One region of the Clostridium tanneri genome, then DNA from elsewhere that is predicted to be linked to it. Evidence: a T-box and tRNA genes for the amino acid it is inferred to sense, from the RefSeq annotation. Region 1 holds a T-box; the other holds one or more tRNA genes.
The links. A T-box is a leader RNA that pairs with one kind of tRNA and senses whether it is charged. The one in region 1 lies ahead of serS (serine--tRNA ligase), so its partner is inferred to be a tRNA-Ser.

Region 1 (8,601 bases):
AAATGAATTCAAAGGAAAGAAGAGCTTATATAGAAAATCTATTAAAGGAGAATAATTCACCTAGAAAAGGAAGTTCCATAGCAGAAGATTTAGGCGTTACAAGACAAGTAATAGTAAAGGACATAGCTATTTTAAGAGCCGAAGGAAAAAAAATCATTGCAACGCCAGAAGGATATTTAATGCCTAAAGAAGAAAGAAATATGGTAAAAAAAATAATGGCTTTTTCTCATAAATCTGATGATATAGAAGATGAATTAAAAACTATAGTAAAGTTTGGAGGAATTATAGAAGATGTAGTAATAGAACATTCACTCTATGGTGAAATAAGGGGAATGCTCATGATAAAAACTTTTTATGATGTAGAGAATTTTATAAATAAGTTAAAAAGTTATAAAGCAGAACCACTTCTAATTTTAACAGGAGGGATACATCTGCACAGTATATCGGCTGAAAATTATGAAATTATAGATAACATTATAAGAGAATTAAAGGATAAAGGATATTTAATTGAAGACTAAAATAAGAAAGATAAGAGGTGATTTAAATGAGAAGAAAGATTTTTATTGCTATGATTCTGCTCATTGCAGTAATTTGCTTTACGTTTCTGGACAGAATAATTAGCTTTGCTGTAAATGTGAAATGGTATAAAGAGGTAGGGTATCTATCCATATATTTTACTAAGCTTATAGCAATACTTAAATTAATGATACCTATATTCTTGATAAGTTTTATAGGTATATGGTTATACTATAAGAGCTTAAGGCTTAGTATAATTAAGTACAGAAAAGTAGTAGATGTTAATAACTCAAAAAGTGGATTAGAAAAGAAGATATTTTTTATACTTAATACGATATTCTCTTTCATGATAGCCTATATATTTGCCTTTACTTATTGGTACAGGATATTACAGTTTAGTAATTCAGTTAACTTTAATACCAAGGACCCTATATTTGGCGTAGATGTATCTTTCTACATTTTCAAACTTCCACTTATACAATCAATCTATAGTGCAATAATTACATTACTACTATTCTTAGTATTCATAACTTTTATAAGTTATTTTATACTAAATGCCAGAGATAGAATTTTTTCAGGTAGGACTGTAAGAAAAAGTTTTTCTAATGTAACTATATTAAAGAGTGGTATAACTTCATTTGCTGGGAAACAGCTAGCAGTTGTTTCTGCTTTGATAATGATTTGTATCTCTGTTGGTTACCTATTAAAGTGCTTTGGATTAGTATACAGTACTAGGGGTGTAGCATTTGGTGCTAGTTATACAGATGTACATGTTAGCTTGCTATTCTATAAAATTATTATCGTAGTTTCACTTATTGCATCGATTATTATATTTATTAGTGTTGTAACCTCTAAAGTGAAACCTATAATTATATCTATAAGCCTAATTGTAGTATTAGTTATATTAGAAGGCGTATCAGCAACAGCAGTTCAAAATTTTATTGTTAAGTCAAATCAAAAGACACTAGAGCAGCCATATATAAAATACAACATAGATTATACAAGAAAAGCTTTTAATATAACCAGTATTGATGAAAAGCCTTTTGAAGTAAAAAATGATTTAACAAAGGAAGATCTAAAGACAAATAAGGATACTATAAATAACATAAGAATAAATTCATATAAGCCATCACTTGAGTTTTATAACCAAGTTCAAATAATAAGATATTATTACGGATTTAATGATATTGATGTAGATAGATATAATATTAATGGTAATTATAATCAGGTTTTTATAGCGCCGAGAGAAATTAATAGTCAAGCTATACCAAATACCTGGCAGAATAAACATTTAATTTATACTCATGGATATGGTGCTGTTATGAGTAAAGTTAACTCAGTAACATCAGAAGGTCAACCAGACTTTGTAATAAAGGATATGCCACCAGTTAACAGTACAAATATAAAATTAGATAACCCAAGAATATACTTTGGTGAAAAAAGTGATAATTATGCAATAGTCAATACTAAAATGAGTGAATTTGATTATCCAAAGGGTGAGTCAAATCAGAATAATAAGTATGATGGCACATCTGGAATTAAAATGAGTTTTGTAAATAAATTGTTATTTGCCATAAATCAAAGAGATTTAAACTTTTTACTATCTAGAGATATAACAAATGAAAGTAAAATACTTATTAATAGAAATGTAGTAGACAGAGCGAAAAAAATAGCTCCATTTTTAAACTATGATTCAGATCCTTATGTAGTTATAAGTGAAGGTAAGTTTTATTGGATAATAGATGCTTACACAGTTTCAGATAAATATCCATTTTCCCAACCACAAGATAACGTAAATTATATTAGAAATTCAGTCAAGGTTGTAATAGATGCAGTAGATGGTAATACAGACTTTTACTTGTTTGATAAGAATGACCCTATAGCTTTAAGTTACTCGAAAATATTTCCGGGGCTATTTAAAGACTCATCAAAGTTACCAAAGGACATAAAGGATCACTTTAAATATCCTGAAGATATTTTTAACATTCAATGCAATATTCTAGGAAGATATCACATAACAGACCCAGGAGTATTCTATAATGGGGAAGATATATGGGAGGTTGCAAAAAACCAGAAACAGGTAGAAGGGGAAAAAGACTCAACAGAATCTCCTTATGTAGTTATGAGGCTTCCAAGTGAAAAGAATGAAGAAATGATTTTATTACAATATTTTAATATGCGAAATAAAGATAATATGGTTGCATTATTTGGAGCGAGAATGGATGGAAATAACTACGGTAAAATGGTATTGTACAAATTTCCACCACAAAAAACTGTATATAGCCCATATTTATTTAAACAGAAATTGAATCAGGATACTAATATATCTAAAGAACTGTCCTTATGGAATAAAGGTGGATCTCAGGTTCAGTTTGGAGATACTATGATAGTTCCTATAAATCATTCTCTACTTTATATAGAACCTTTATATTTGCGAGCTAATGGTAAGAATAGTATCCCAGAAATGAAGAGAGTTATAGTTTCCTATGGAGATAAAATTATCTTAGCTGAAAATATAGAGAGTGCACTTGAACAATTATTTAATTATAAGAATGATAAAGGGAGTGGCACTAATAATAATCAACCAATCACTAATGACATTGAAAAAGAAGGTACTATAAAACAGGTAAAAGACTTATATGATAAAGCAATAGAGGCACAAAAAAGTGGTGATTGGGCAAAGTATGGAGAATATATAAAGCAGCTTGGAGATATTATTAATCAATTAAATAAATAAAATCTAGAAAAACTTAAAAATTAAAATACAAGTAAAGCATAAGTTATACTAAAACAATATGATATATTACTCATAAATTTGTTTACTACTTTGTGGATACTTGTATTTTAATTTTTATTTAAGTTTTATGATATAATTAAAATAGGAAAGGATAAAATAATTCTAAGAGCCTAATACTGTTTATATTAGTTTAAATTATTACTGTTCCTGGAGAGGAAGGTTGAAATATGGATTATGATGTTCTTATATTAGGGGGAGGCATAATAGGGTGCGCAGTTGCCTATGAACTTTCCAAATATAGTCTAAACATTGCATTAATTGAAAAGGATTATGATATAGCAGATGATGTTGCTTTGATAAACTCTGCTGTGGTTTATGATGGAGTTGAATGCGAGGATACATTGGTTTCTAAACTAGAGTTTATGGGAAATAGGCTTATATATGATATTGTTGAAAAGTTTAACATACCTTATAAAAAATATAATTCTTTAATTATTGCAGAAGATAAAAAAAGTGAAAATGATTTAATAGAAATGTATAATAAAGCGATCGATAGAGGAATTGATAATATATTCCTACTAGACAGTAAGAAGGTATATGAATTAGAACCTAATTTAAATATAAACGTGAAAAGAGCGATACATTCTAAGAATACGGGAGTTATATCTCCTTATGATCTTGCTATTTCCTATGCAGAAATTGCATTTGATAATGGAGTAAACTTTAAGTTAGAAGAAGAAGTTTTAGACATACAAAAAGTATCTAAGGGGTTTAGAGTAATAACGAATAAGAATAAATTCACTTGTAATATGGTCCTCAACACTACACCTGGTAAAAATTACAGCATAGATAAGTCTAATAGAATAACCGAGAGTAGAAGTTATTTGAAACAATTTTTATTAGCAAAAAGTTTTAAAGGAAGTTTTAAAAATATTATATCAACATTAAACGAAAATGGTGATAAACTATACTCGGTCTCTACTATTCAAGGCGGATCAATACTATCAGTAAAAACAGATAAAAATATAAATTGCGATGATAGTTTAAAAAAGATATATAACTTTATAGGAAAAATTGATGAAGCTGAAATAAATAATTTTTATGAATCACCTTTTTATAATGATACTTTAATTATAGATGACAGTCTTATTGATAAAGGATATATTAAAGTAACGGGGAAACACTATGGACAGGTTACTATGACACCAGCTATTGCTAGTATCGTGTGTGAAACTATAGTTAGTAATTTAAATTGTGTTTTAAAAAAAGACTTTGTGGATAAAAGAAGAGAAATTTATAGATTTAGGGATCTATCAAACGATGAAAGAAACAATATTATAAAATTAGATAATAAGTATGGAAAGGTAATATGCTATTGTCAAAAGGTAACAGAAGGAGAAATTGTAGATTCTATAAGAAGGCCATTAGGAGCACGTACATTAGAAGCTATAAGGAGAAGAACAGGTGTAACCTTTGGTCGTTGCAATGGATCACAGTGCCTACATAAGATAGCAGCTATATTAGCAAGAGAAACTGATAAGAAACTAACAGAGATTGTAAGAGACTCTAAAAACTCAACAATAGTAATGGCTAGAATAAAGGAATTTGATGAAATGTAGGTATTTGGAGGAATTTAAAGTTGATTAAAGAGGCTATTTGCTATGGATGTAATAATAAGTGTATACTTAGTATTGATATATACAATGATTCTATAGAAGTCCAAGGAAATTTATGTGATGAAGGAATAAAATATGCTAAAGAGCAGATAAATAGTAATAAAGGTATTCTTACTACTTTAGTAAGAATAAAAGGGTCAAGATATAATGTAGTTCCTGTAAAAAGCAGTAAGCCTTTAGATAAGAAGCTATGGGTAGAATGCTCGAAGGCATTAAGTAGATTATATGTAGGGGCACCGATTAAGGCAGGAGATATAGTTTGTAAGAATATATTAAATACTGGAGCAGACATAGTATGCACTAAAAACATTGATTAAAGTTAAATATTTGTAAATATACAGAAAAAAACATAAATTGCTATTGACATAAAAAGTAAATGTATATATAATTAAGTAAAAATTAAAATTAACCTATGATAAGGCTAGTAACGATATGAAAGTTTAAGAGAGTCAGTGGTTGGTGAAAACTGATACTGGAATGTTGTGAATCCACCTTTGAGGTACTGCTAATTACAGATCGGTGATACCGTTATAATCTTCGAGTGAATCAAATTTTTTGATTAATTAGGGTGGCAACACGGAGTCTTTCGTCCCTTTAGGGATGGAAGGCTTTTTTTATTTATATAAAAACATTTAGGAGGAGAACAATTATGCTAGATTTAAAAAGAATAAGAAACAATCCAGATGAAATTAAAACTGCACTAGGAAATAGAGGTGAGGACTTCGACATATCAGTTATAGACGAAGTAATATCATTAGATGAGAATAGAAGACAGATATTAGTTGAAGTTGAGGTATTAAAGAACAAGAGAAATCAAGATTCAGCTGAGATAGCTAAATTAAAGAAGTCAGGAGAAAATGCTGATGCTCTTATGACAGAAATGAAAGAGCTTTCAGACAAGATAAAGCAGTACGATGTAAAGCTATCAGAGATAGATGAAAAAATAGAGTACATAATGTTAAGAATACCTAATATACCAAACCCAGCAGTACCAGATGGAGAAACAGATGCAGATAACGTTGAAATAAGAAAATGGTCAGAGCCTACTAAGTTTGACTTTGAACCTAAGCCTCACTGGGAGATAGGAACAGGTCTTAATATACTTGATTTTGAAAGAGCTGGAAAAGTTGCTGGATCAAGATTTACTTTCTATAGAGCATTAGGAGCTAGATTAGAAAGAGCTGTAATATCATATTTCTTAGATGTTCATACTGAAAAACATGGTTATGAAGAATTATTCCCACCATATATGGTTAATAGAAATAGTATGATAGGAACAGGTCAGCTTCCAAAATTTGAAGAGGATGCATTTAGAGTTGCTAATAACGATTTCTTCTTAATTCCAACAGCAGAAGTTCCTGTAACTAATTTCTATTCAGGTGAGGTACTAAAAGGTGAGGATTTACCAATAAAGCATGTAGCTTACAGTGGATGTTTTAGAGCAGAAGCAGGTTCAGCTGGTAGAGATACAAGAGGACTAATAAGACAACACCAATTTAATAAGGTTGAGCTTCTTAAGTTCACTAAACCAGAACAATCTTATGAAGAGCTTGAAAAGTTAACAAATGATGCAGAAGAAGTACTTCAAGAGTTAGGAATACCTTATAGAGTAGTTAGAATATGTAAAGGTGATTTAGGATTTACAGCAGCTTTAAAATATGATATAGAAGTTTGGATGCCAAGTTATAATAGATATGTTGAAATATCAAGCTGTAGTAATTTTGAAGATTTCCAAGCAAGACGTGCTAACATAAAGTATAAAGAAACAGCAAAAGATAAGCCACAATATGTTCATACTTTAAATGGATCAGGTGTTGCAGTAGGAAGAACTGTAGCTGCAATTTTAGAAAATTACCAACAAGCTGATGGTAGTGTAGTAATTCCAGAAGCTTTAAGACCATATATGGGTGGTAGAGAAGTTATAAAATAAATATAAAAAAATAAAAAAAGTTGTTGACATGTATGCATAGTGTTGATATAATAATACATGTCAACAAGCAAGGAAAGATGGTCGAGTTGGTTTAAGGCACCGGTCTTGAAAACCGGCGTACGAGTGATCGTACCCAGGGTTCGAATCCCTGTCTTTCCGCCATTTATTTTTTAAAATAATGTAGGGCATGGAGAAATACTCAAGTGGCCGAAGAGGCGCCCCTGCTAAGGGCGTAGGTCGGGTAACCGGCGCGAGGGTTCAAATCCCTCTTTCTCCGCCAGAAAAGCACTTACAATGGTGCTTTTTTATTTTCATAATAAGTATATTTTTAAAACTTATAAGTTAATTAAATCAATTTTCTACTAAATAGGATATAAAAATACAGCAATTGTACATTTGATACAAATACTGGAGATTAATAGTAATAAATAAGATTAAATTATGAAAAATACTTAAATAAATATTTGATTTTTTCAATCACTTGTGTTAATATATTTATGTCAAAGGATATGGAAAGATGGTCGAGTTGGTTTAAGGCACCGGTCTTGAAAACCGGCGTACGAGTGATCGTACCCAGGGTTCGAATCCCTGTCTTTCCGCCAAATATTTTGAACAATGTAGGGCATGGAGAAATACTCAAGTGGCCGAAGAGGCGCCCCTGCTAAGGGCGTAGGTCGGGTAACCGGCGCGAGGGTTCAAATCCCTCTTTCTCCGCCAACCTATGCGATGGTAGCTCAGTTGGATAGAGTAGCTGGCTACGAACCAGTTGGTCGGGGGTTCGAATCCTCTCCGTCGCACCAGAAAAGACTTCTTAGATTTAGGAAGCCTTTTTTTTATAAATAAAATTTAGTATTATATAAATAAAATATATGAGCTTTGAATAAAATAGAAGATAATGTAAATAATATAAATAGTATTAATTAATAACCTAAAACCCAAAACTTATTAATTAATCAAAGTTATTCATTTTTTAGTAATCCCCTCATTAAATAAACTTCGCTCAGAAACAAGCGAAGTTTATTTTTATGTTTTAAGTATTAAGTTTTTAGCGGAGCAGAACTAGTTCTATAATTTTTGACCTATCTTTTCTCCCATAAATACTCTGGTTTCGTAACCTTTTTTACTTTCCATAATTATATCTTCATCAATCTTAATTCTATTCTTCTCAATAAACAATACAGTTGTAGATCCACCAAATTTAAAATAACCTTTTTCATCACCTTTTTTTATTTTAACATTAGGAGGATATGTTTGAATTATTGAACCTACGCAAGTGGCCCCTACCTCAATAAGTAATATGTCACCAAAGTTTTCTGAATGAAATATACTCCACTCCCTTTTGTTTCTACAAAAGAGCTCTGGTATCTTCTCTAGGGCAATAGGGTTAACTGAATAATAATCACCCTTAACCTTAGTTGTATCTTCACATACTCCATTATCTACAAAGTGAAATCTATGATAATCTGTAGGACATAGTCTAAGAACTAAGCATGTGCCTTCAGAGAATTTTGATAACAGCTCTGAATTATTTATAAGTTTATTAAAACTATAAGTATATCCTTTTATTTGAACTAATTCATCTAAATTTATGTTTTCATAGGCTAGAAGTCTTCCGTCACCAGGAGAAATTAAAGAATTTAGGTTCATATCTATCGGTCTTACTTCTTTTTTTAGTTTTCTAGTAAAAAAGTCATTAAATGATTGAAACTGTTCCAGTTTTTTTTCACTATGAGACATGTTAA
Region 2 (8,601 bases), on a different contig from region 1:
AAGGAGATTTCTGTAAAGGTTACTGGTAAGAGTGGTGAGATTGTAGAGATAACTGAAAGTGATAAGAAAAAACATGCTCCTAATCTATATGATTTAACAGAACTTCAAAGGGATGCCAATAGAATATTTGGCTATTCTGCAAAACAAACTCTTTCTATAATGCAGAGATTGTATGAGAATTATAAGATTTTAACCTACCCAAGAACAGATTCAAGATATATTTCCAGTGATATTGTAGCTACATTACCGGATAGATTAAAGGCTGTATCCGTAGGAAACTATGCTAAATTTACTAATGAAATATTAAAAAGTAAGATTAAAGCTCATAAGGGATTTGTAGATGATAGTAAGATTTCAGATCACCATGCAATTATTCCAACAGAACAGAAGGTTATACTAGCTTATTTAAGCAGTGAGGAAAAAAATATTTATGATTTGGTAGTTAAGAGATTTTTAAGCGTTATGCTTCCTCCTTTTGAATATTTACAAACTACTGTTAAAGCAGAAGTAAACGGAGAGACTTTTATAGCTAAAGGAAAGATAGTTAAATCAAAGGGATGGAAAGCTGTCTATGATAGGGAAAATGACCTTGATAGCAGTGATGATGTAAATGACAATGAGGTAAAAGAGCAACTTCTGCCTATGGTTAAAAAGGGAGATAGTATATCCTTTACAAAGGTAAGCATAAATAAATCTCAAACAAAGCCACCGGCAAGATTTAATGAAGCAACGCTGCTATCTGCAATGGAAAATCCTCAAAAATACGTTCAACTAGACAAAGAAGCTTCCAAAACCCTAGGAGAAACAGGGGGACTTGGTACTGTTGCAACAAGAGCAGATATAATAGAAAAGCTATTTAATTCTTTTTATATAGAAAAAAGGGGCAAAGAAATAGTTCCTACTTCAAAGGGAAAACAGCTTATAGAGCTAGTTCCATCAGATTTAAAATCGCCTCTATTAACTGCTAAGTGGGAAAGAGAGTTAGACTTAATTAGTAAAGGGAGATTAAAGGGAAATACCTTCGTAAACAATATGAGAGGTTATGCTACAAAGCTTGTAGAGGATGTAAAAGAAAGTACTGATAAATTTAAACACGATAATCTAAGTGGACAAAAATGTCCTAATTGTGGAAAATACATGCTTGAGGTTAATGGTAAAAATGGAAGAATGCTTGTATGCCAGGACAGAGAATGTGGACACAGAGAAAACCTTGCTAGACTTACTAATGTAAGATGTCCAGAGTGTCATAAGAAACTTGAATTAAGAGGGCAGGGAGAAGGACAGATTTATGTTTGTACTAACTGTAGCTTTAGAGAAAAACTCTCATCCTTTAAGAAGAGATTTGAAAAAAATAGTGGTAAAGTAGATAAAAAAGACGTAGCAAAGTATATGAAGAAGATGAAGCAGGAAAGTGAAGCTCCAATGAATTCTGCACTAGCAGAAGCTTTAGCTAAATTAAAGTTAAAGTAGCAAAAATAAGGCAAGGTTAAGCATAGTTCTGGACCTTGTCTTATTTTATTATTTTAATAAGTCTTCTTTATTTTTAATTGATTGTATTAATTATATTAATTAAGAGGGGATTAGTAATATAATCTTTAGGAAGCTTTTTTTGGTTTATCTAATTTGAGTTTTGTATATATTTTTTCAATTTGCTCATCTATATCATTAAGTTTATATACCAGTTGTTTTGAATATTCTTTTTTAAACTTTTTACTAAAAAGGCATTTAAATATCTTCATCATAATTCTCCTCTCAACAATATCCTTATTGTTTTTATGATTTAATTATAGTTTTCAGATATAAAGAAATTATGAAGAACCAATTCTAAAATCGTTATTTATTAATTGTAGCTATAGTAGTATTACTGGTAAGATATGTTTTTAAGAAGGGTTAAATGAAAAAATACTTAAAAATTTACTATTTTATTCTTAAAAAGTATTGACCTATTTTAAAAATGCTGATATAATAACTAATGTCGAAGGGACATGGAAAGATGGTCGAGTTGGTTTAAGGCACCGGTCTTGAAAACCGGCGTACGGGTGACCGTACCGTGGGTTCGAATCCCACTCTTTCCGCCAAAACATCTAGCGATTTGCTAGATGTTTTTTTATTTAGTTATATGTGAATAGGTAAGGTAGGTATTCTATTAAAGGTACCTACCTTTTTTTATTATATAAACATAATAAAAAATAAAAGGTAACCAAAAGTATACTAGAATACTTAAAAGTGTATATTGATAACTTATAATAAGCAGTCTATGATATAATTAAGAAAATATTAGAAGTATGGGGTGTGAAAAATGATTAGAGATCTAGTTTTAAAGAACAGAACCTACAGAACCTTTTACCAGAATGAAAAAATAACTATGAATACTTTAAAAGAGCTTATAGACTTAGCTAGAGTAACTTCTTCTGGGATGAATATGCAATCCTTAAAATATGTATTATCTAACAGTGAAGATAAAAATGAGAAGATATTTAATACTCTTAAATGGGCAGGCTATTTAAAAGATTGGGATGGTCCAACAGAAGGAGAGAAACCATCAGCATACATAGTGATGCTTCAAGATTTAACCTTAAGCAAAAATAGTCTTTGGGATTCTGGATTAGCTGCACAAAGTATTCTTCTTGGTGCTGTAGAAAAAGGCTTTGGTGGTTGTATGTTTGGAAATGTAGATAGAAAAACCTTAGCTGAAGAGCTGCAATTAGGAGAGGAATACTCAATAATTATGGTTATAGCTTTAGGAAAGCCAAAGGAAGTTGTTAAATTAGAGCCTCTTAGTCAATCGGGAGACATAAAATACTATAGGGATGAAGATGGAGTTCATCATGTTCCGAAGAGAGCTTTAGAAGATCTAATACTAGATAAATAAAAGGTGAAATTTTTTTAATTAGGAAAATCCCCTTAATAGATATTTACAATAACTTATATATCTATTAGGGGGATAAAATTTTCCCAGCTAGAGAAATTACTTTATCAGTTCTTTGATTTTCAATAGGCTTTGATTTAAGCCTTTAATAGCAAGTTCACCCTTTTGTGAGTTCTTAAGATCACCTGAGATAGTCTTGTTTATCATATCTAACTCATTAATTTTCTGGTTTATTTTAGCTGAATCTGAGTTGCTGAAACCATCCTTAAGTGAAGAGAATAAGTCTATGTATGAATTAAAATAACTTATTAGCTTCTCTACAGCTTTTAGTTCTTCTTCTATGCCATTTATATAGCTAGTTTTAAGGATTTCTAAAGTACTAGGAGGCTTTAGGTTAGAAACCTCAGTTTTAAGAACAATTAGATCTTCCTTATACTTTTCAAGTATAGTCTTGCCATCTCCATATATTTGTGTAAGGCTGCTAAGGGAGTCAGATATTTCTGAAGCAGTAGTTAGTTCTGAAATACTTTTTACAGAGTTGACCTTTGCAAAAGTTTCATCTATATAATTAGAGGTAGTTGTACATTTCTTTATAAAACTTTCACAATACTGGGACAAACTATTTAAGTATTTTTTCTCAGCTTCTTTAATGTTATCCGCTCCTTTTAAGACATATTCAACGGATAAGTCAATAGAAGCTAACCCTCCTAATAGGATTAAGTTTTTATAATTTTTACTTTCTATAAAGCTTTTTTGATTGGATATATTCTGACCATCTGTGAGAATAATCGGTGCATTTAATTTTGCAGCTAAAGCACTACCAGATAATGCATCAGGAAAATTTGAGCCATTTGCAATTATTGCAGTATCAGTTTCTAAATTAAAGTAATTAGATATACTTAGTGAAGTGTCATATCTATCATTACCAGAGATTCTTACTAATTCACTATCATTTAAGGTCGGCACAAGTTTTTTTAGTTCATCTACTACTGAGTCTTTAATAGAACCTTGTCCACCTATCAAGTAAATCTGCTCAGGTTGTAAATTGGAGATAATATCCTTTGCTCCATCTGGCAGGTGGTCGGAATCTGTCATCAATATTGGGTACTGCTTTGAGGCTGCAACACTGGATATACTAATAGCATCGGCAAAGCCATATCCATTTGCAATGACAACAGGGGTTCCCTTTTTAACATCTATAAAATTAACTATAATTTTATTTGTTTCAAATCTATTTACTCCACCTAACCGCACTACATTACTATATCCAAGATTTTTAAAATGACCGATAAATTCATCACTTATGGATGCTTGTTCGCCTAATAAATAAATAGTTCCATTTTTATTTAAATGACTTTTTATGTATTCTGTGGAATCATAGCTTTCTGCTACTGTGTTTCCTAAAAGTAATATAGGGCCATTGAATTTTTTTGAAAGTAAACTACCAGAAAGTGCGTCAGGAAAGTCTTTTCCACTGGCTAGAATAACGGCATTATGTAAGCTATTACCAAAATTAGTTGATATATTAACTGAGGTTTTGTATCTATCCTGTCCAAAAATTCTTTTAATATTGTAGAGGTTTTTTGCACTTACTGTATTTGAAATGCTAATTACTAGAATAGATGCTGCAATTAAACTTAATATCTTTTTCAAAGTATACACAACTCCTTTACTGTATAATATTAAGATTTTACCACAAAAATACAAAAAATAGTATAGCCTATTTAATATTTTGGATATATAGGTAGTTAATATAAACATATGAATATATTTATAAAGAACATTGCAAAATAAATATATGTTTAAAAGTACTTTATGGTATAATTTACCTAACAATGTTTGTTTAAGGGGGTTGACAATATGAGTAGATATGAAAGAAATATGAAAATGCTTTCTAAGGAGGAAAACTCTAAACTAAAAAGTTTTAAGGTCTGCGTTATAGGTTGTGGAGGACTAGGAGGATACATAATTGAAATGTTAGGCAGATTAGGAATTGGCCGCATAACTGCAGTAGATGGAGATGTATTTGATGAAAGTAATCTAAACAGACAACTTTTATCAAATTGTAACAATTTGGGGAAAAGGAAAGCAATGGAAGCAAAAGAAAGAATGAAACTAGTAAATCCTGAGATAGAGGTACAGACCATAACCGATAGAATAACAGAAGAAAATATATTAAGTGTATTTTCAGATCAGGATGTAATAATAGATGCAGTGGATAATATTAAGACTAGATTTTTGATAAAAGATGCTGCAGGAAAGCTAAATAAGCCAATGGTACATGGTGCAATTGCTGGTTGGTATGGACAAGTCTCAACTATATTTCCTGGAGAAAAAACCTTAGAGAAAATTTATCCTAGAAAGGTGGAGAAGGGCATCGAGAAAGAACTTGGAAATCCATCTTTTACTCCAGCATTAGTTGCATCCATAGAAGTAAGCGAAGTATTAAAAATATTGCTTGGAAGAGGAGAACTGCTTAGAAACAAAGTACTGCGTATTGATTTATATGATCAAGTCTATATGACATTAGATATGTAAAGATATAAAATCAGTATACTTTATTTAATATTTTTCATGTTAAAAAATGGAGCTTATAAAAATAAAGTTTAAGCAAGTTATTTTTATAAGCTCTAACGTTATCTATAAAGTTAAACTAAGAATAAGTTGGAAGTTTAGAGCAGGTAGTCATCGGATAAATTCACACAATATTTTTCTTCTAATCTAATAGGATAATAGGATTTTTTTGCCTTTCTTAATCCCTCTATACCTAAGTCCTGCTCTCTATTAATAAATTTCACATCAGTAAAATACTTTTCTACAAAGGTCTTATTTATAAAAGAATAAATTCCCCTTATATCAGATCGTCCTTTCTCTATATGAATTATAGCCATGTCTTTGTTTACAGATTCTCCTATTGTAAAGGCAGATATGACATCATCTACATAAATAGCAATTCCCTTTAGATTAAGGACATCCATATTTTTTATCAGTTCTTTTATACCTTTTAGTTCATAGGATAAATACTCATCACCATTATATTTTTCCTCATGCCAGATTTCTGCAGCCTTTATGCAATCTTCTCTTACAGATTCTTCAGAAAGGTCTTTAACAGAATAATCATAGGTTTTAGTAAAATAATTATAGTGATTTTTCTTACTGTGTAGTTTTTTACCGGATAAAGTTGCTAATTTTGAACTATCATATATATAGTCAAAATTATCTATATCATCTTCCACTTCTATTTCATCACCATAAATATCTTTTAATTCCTTTAAAAATGATTTCTCGACATCTTTAAAGAGATATTTCATCTTGTTTTTTAATCTGTACTCTTTCAACAGTTCAATTACTTTTTTAAGATTTTCATTATTGTATCCCATAGGCTGCATAAAATGATAGTTTCCTTTGAAATCTTTCTTTTTAATAATTAATACTCCGTTATAAATTGTATATGTTATATCACAGCCTTTTCTCCAAATAAGAAGATTAGCAAAGGAATATTCGCAGGTATTAAAATTATATTCGTTTAAATATCTATCAAAAATCCATTTATCATCAATAGTAAGGGGACTAAAGCAGAGTTCTTCATGATTCTCTTCTTCTTGTAGTTCATTATATTCTATTCTGTCACAGACACCAATAGTATTCAATGTTAGCATAAATACACTCCCTGTCTTTTTATTTACAAAATTTGCTTATATTACTCTTTAATTATATAACTATGTGTATATATTAGTGAAGTATGCACTTTTATGTTTTATGGTATAAAAAAGATACTACTATATATATTAATACTTAGAGTATATTTTGCAAACATCAATATACATAAGTATAGTAAGTAAAACTAAGAAATAAGGACATGAAAAGGTTTTATATATTAATTTCTTCCCATTCTGGTCTTAAAATGCTGTATAAATACATATCATGTCTTTTTCCGTCTCTATGTATAAATTCTCTGTAAGTCCCTTCTTTCTTAAATCCTAGATTTTCATATAATTTCAATGCTGGTTTATTATAGGATAATACATTAAGGCCAATTCTGTGTAAATTTAATTCTTGAAAACCAAATTCCATTGTAAGTGCCAGGGCTTCCTTTCCTATTCCCTTACCTCTATAGGTATTATCGCCTATACCTATATATATTACTGCAGTACTGTTGTTCCATAGTATATTTTCAAAACCAGTTACGCCTACAAATTTATCCTCCTCAATAGTCCTTATTGCAAAGATATATCTATCATTTGAATTTTTTATTTCCTTTAACATTTCATTAAGTTCACTTTCACACTTAGGAATTGCTGGAATCATATCATAAAGTCTTAAAAAGTTAATATCGTTATACCATGACTCAAAAATAGTTAAGTCACTTTCCTTTAAAGAAGTTAGTCGTACATTACTGCCTTTTAGTAAATTATTTATTAGCATTTTATCACCTTTCCGTTATTTAAGTAGACTTTATTTAAGTCAAGGTTTATTATAACTTATCATAATATGTGTATACAACATTATAGTTTTTTAACTGATAGTTGAGAAAAATTGTCTTATATAGATTTTATGCATTTATTACTGACATACATCTACCCATTGAGCACCAGTAATATTTTGCATATCTAAGGGAGTAATTTTAAGTGCTGCATTTATGGCACCAGCAGCAGGGTAAACATATTCGAAGTTCTGGAGGGATATATCTAAATAAATGTCCAAGGGATTTTTCAAACCAAAGGGACATACTCCGCCTACGGGGTGACCGGTGATTTCCTCTACCTCACTAAGGTCTAACATTTTGGCCTTAGTATTAAATGTTTCTTTATATTTCTTATTATTAATTTTAGCATCTCCACGAACTACAATAAGTATATCCTTTTCCTTTAATCGGAAAGCCAACGTTTTAGCAATTAATTTAGGCTCTACTCCTATTGCACTTGCTGCCTGATCCACAGTTGCACTGACATCATCTAGTTCAAAAACAGGGTCCTGATGAGTTCTTTCAATAAAGTAGTTTCTTACACTTTCTATGCTCATTATATTACCTCTTTTCACAAACAATTATTATTTATTAGTTTATTTTATAAAACAGCCCTTTGTCAAGTGTTAGGCAATATGGATTAAAATGTATTTTCACATAATCATTTAATGAAAGTTATCTTTCTTAGGAATTTAAAAAGCTTATCTATAATAAGATAATACTAATGTAAATATAAGTTCAAGGAGATAAAAAATGATTAGTGTTAGCAAATTATTGTGTGGAACTGAAAATTATGGAGATAGTTTACGGTATATTAAGGGAGCTGCAGAGCAAAAGTATGGTGTAAGTGAAGGTAAAGGTCCGGTAGTAGTTTGGAATTGCACAAGAACTTGCAACTTAAATTGTATACACTGCTATGCAGATTCAAAAAATATGAAATATGAAGGAGAATTGACCTTACAGGAAGGAAAAGATTTTATAGAGGATCTAGCAAAATTTAAAGTGCCAGTTATACTTTTCTCTGGAGGAGAACCTCTTATGAGAAATGATATCTTTAATTTATTAGAGCATAGCAGTAAATATAATATCCGAAGTACTATTTCCACTAATGGAACTCTTTTAAGCAAAGAAGTCTGTCTTTCTTTAAAAAGATTTAATGTTGGTTATATTGGAGTAAGTTTAGATGGAGTAGGAAGTAGTCATGATAAATTTAGAAGAACTAAGGGAGCCTTTGATAAAGCTTTGCTAGGAATAAGGAATTGCCTAG

Region 2: it has a tRNA-Ser gene. The T-box ahead of serS (serine--tRNA ligase) is inferred to sense a tRNA for this amino acid. The anticodon was not compared.

What each region holds. Positions count from the first base shown of each region.
Region 1 covers NZ_JARUJP010000034.1:18,708-27,308, reverse strand. Annotated here, with positions in the region: gene P8V03_RS17710 (transcription repressor NadR) at 3-518, shown strand; gene P8V03_RS17705 (UPF0182 family protein) at 545-3,253, shown strand; gene P8V03_RS17700 (NAD(P)/FAD-dependent oxidoreductase) at 3,481-4,872, shown strand; gene P8V03_RS17695 (DUF1667 domain-containing protein) at 4,893-5,246, shown strand; T-box leader at 5,333-5,526, shown strand; gene serS (serine--tRNA ligase) at 5,579-6,859, shown strand; tRNA gene P8V03_RS17685 (tRNA-Ser) at 6,931-7,021, shown strand; tRNA gene P8V03_RS17680 (tRNA-Ser) at 7,049-7,139, shown strand; tRNA gene P8V03_RS17675 (tRNA-Ser) at 7,371-7,461, shown strand; tRNA gene P8V03_RS17670 (tRNA-Ser) at 7,486-7,576, shown strand; tRNA gene P8V03_RS17665 (tRNA-Arg) at 7,583-7,659, shown strand; gene P8V03_RS17660 (phosphatidylserine decarboxylase) at 7,925-8,601, opposite strand, start outside.
Region 2 covers NZ_JARUJP010000009.1:68,836-77,436, reverse strand. Annotated here, with positions in the region: gene P8V03_RS09530 (DNA topoisomerase III) at 1-1,470, shown strand, start outside; gene P8V03_RS09525 (hypothetical protein) at 1,596-1,739, opposite strand; tRNA gene P8V03_RS09520 (tRNA-Ser) at 1,988-2,078, shown strand; gene P8V03_RS09515 (nitroreductase family protein) at 2,300-2,872, shown strand; gene P8V03_RS09510 (cell wall-binding repeat-containing protein) at 2,969-4,522, opposite strand; gene P8V03_RS09505 (HesA/MoeB/ThiF family protein) at 4,730-5,407, shown strand; gene P8V03_RS09500 (DUF2156 domain-containing protein) at 5,542-6,528, opposite strand; gene P8V03_RS09495 (GNAT family N-acetyltransferase) at 6,740-7,294, opposite strand; gene P8V03_RS09490 (YbaK/EbsC family protein) at 7,433-7,891, opposite strand; gene nirJ1 (putative heme d1 biosynthesis radical SAM protein NirJ1) at 8,088-8,601, shown strand, end outside.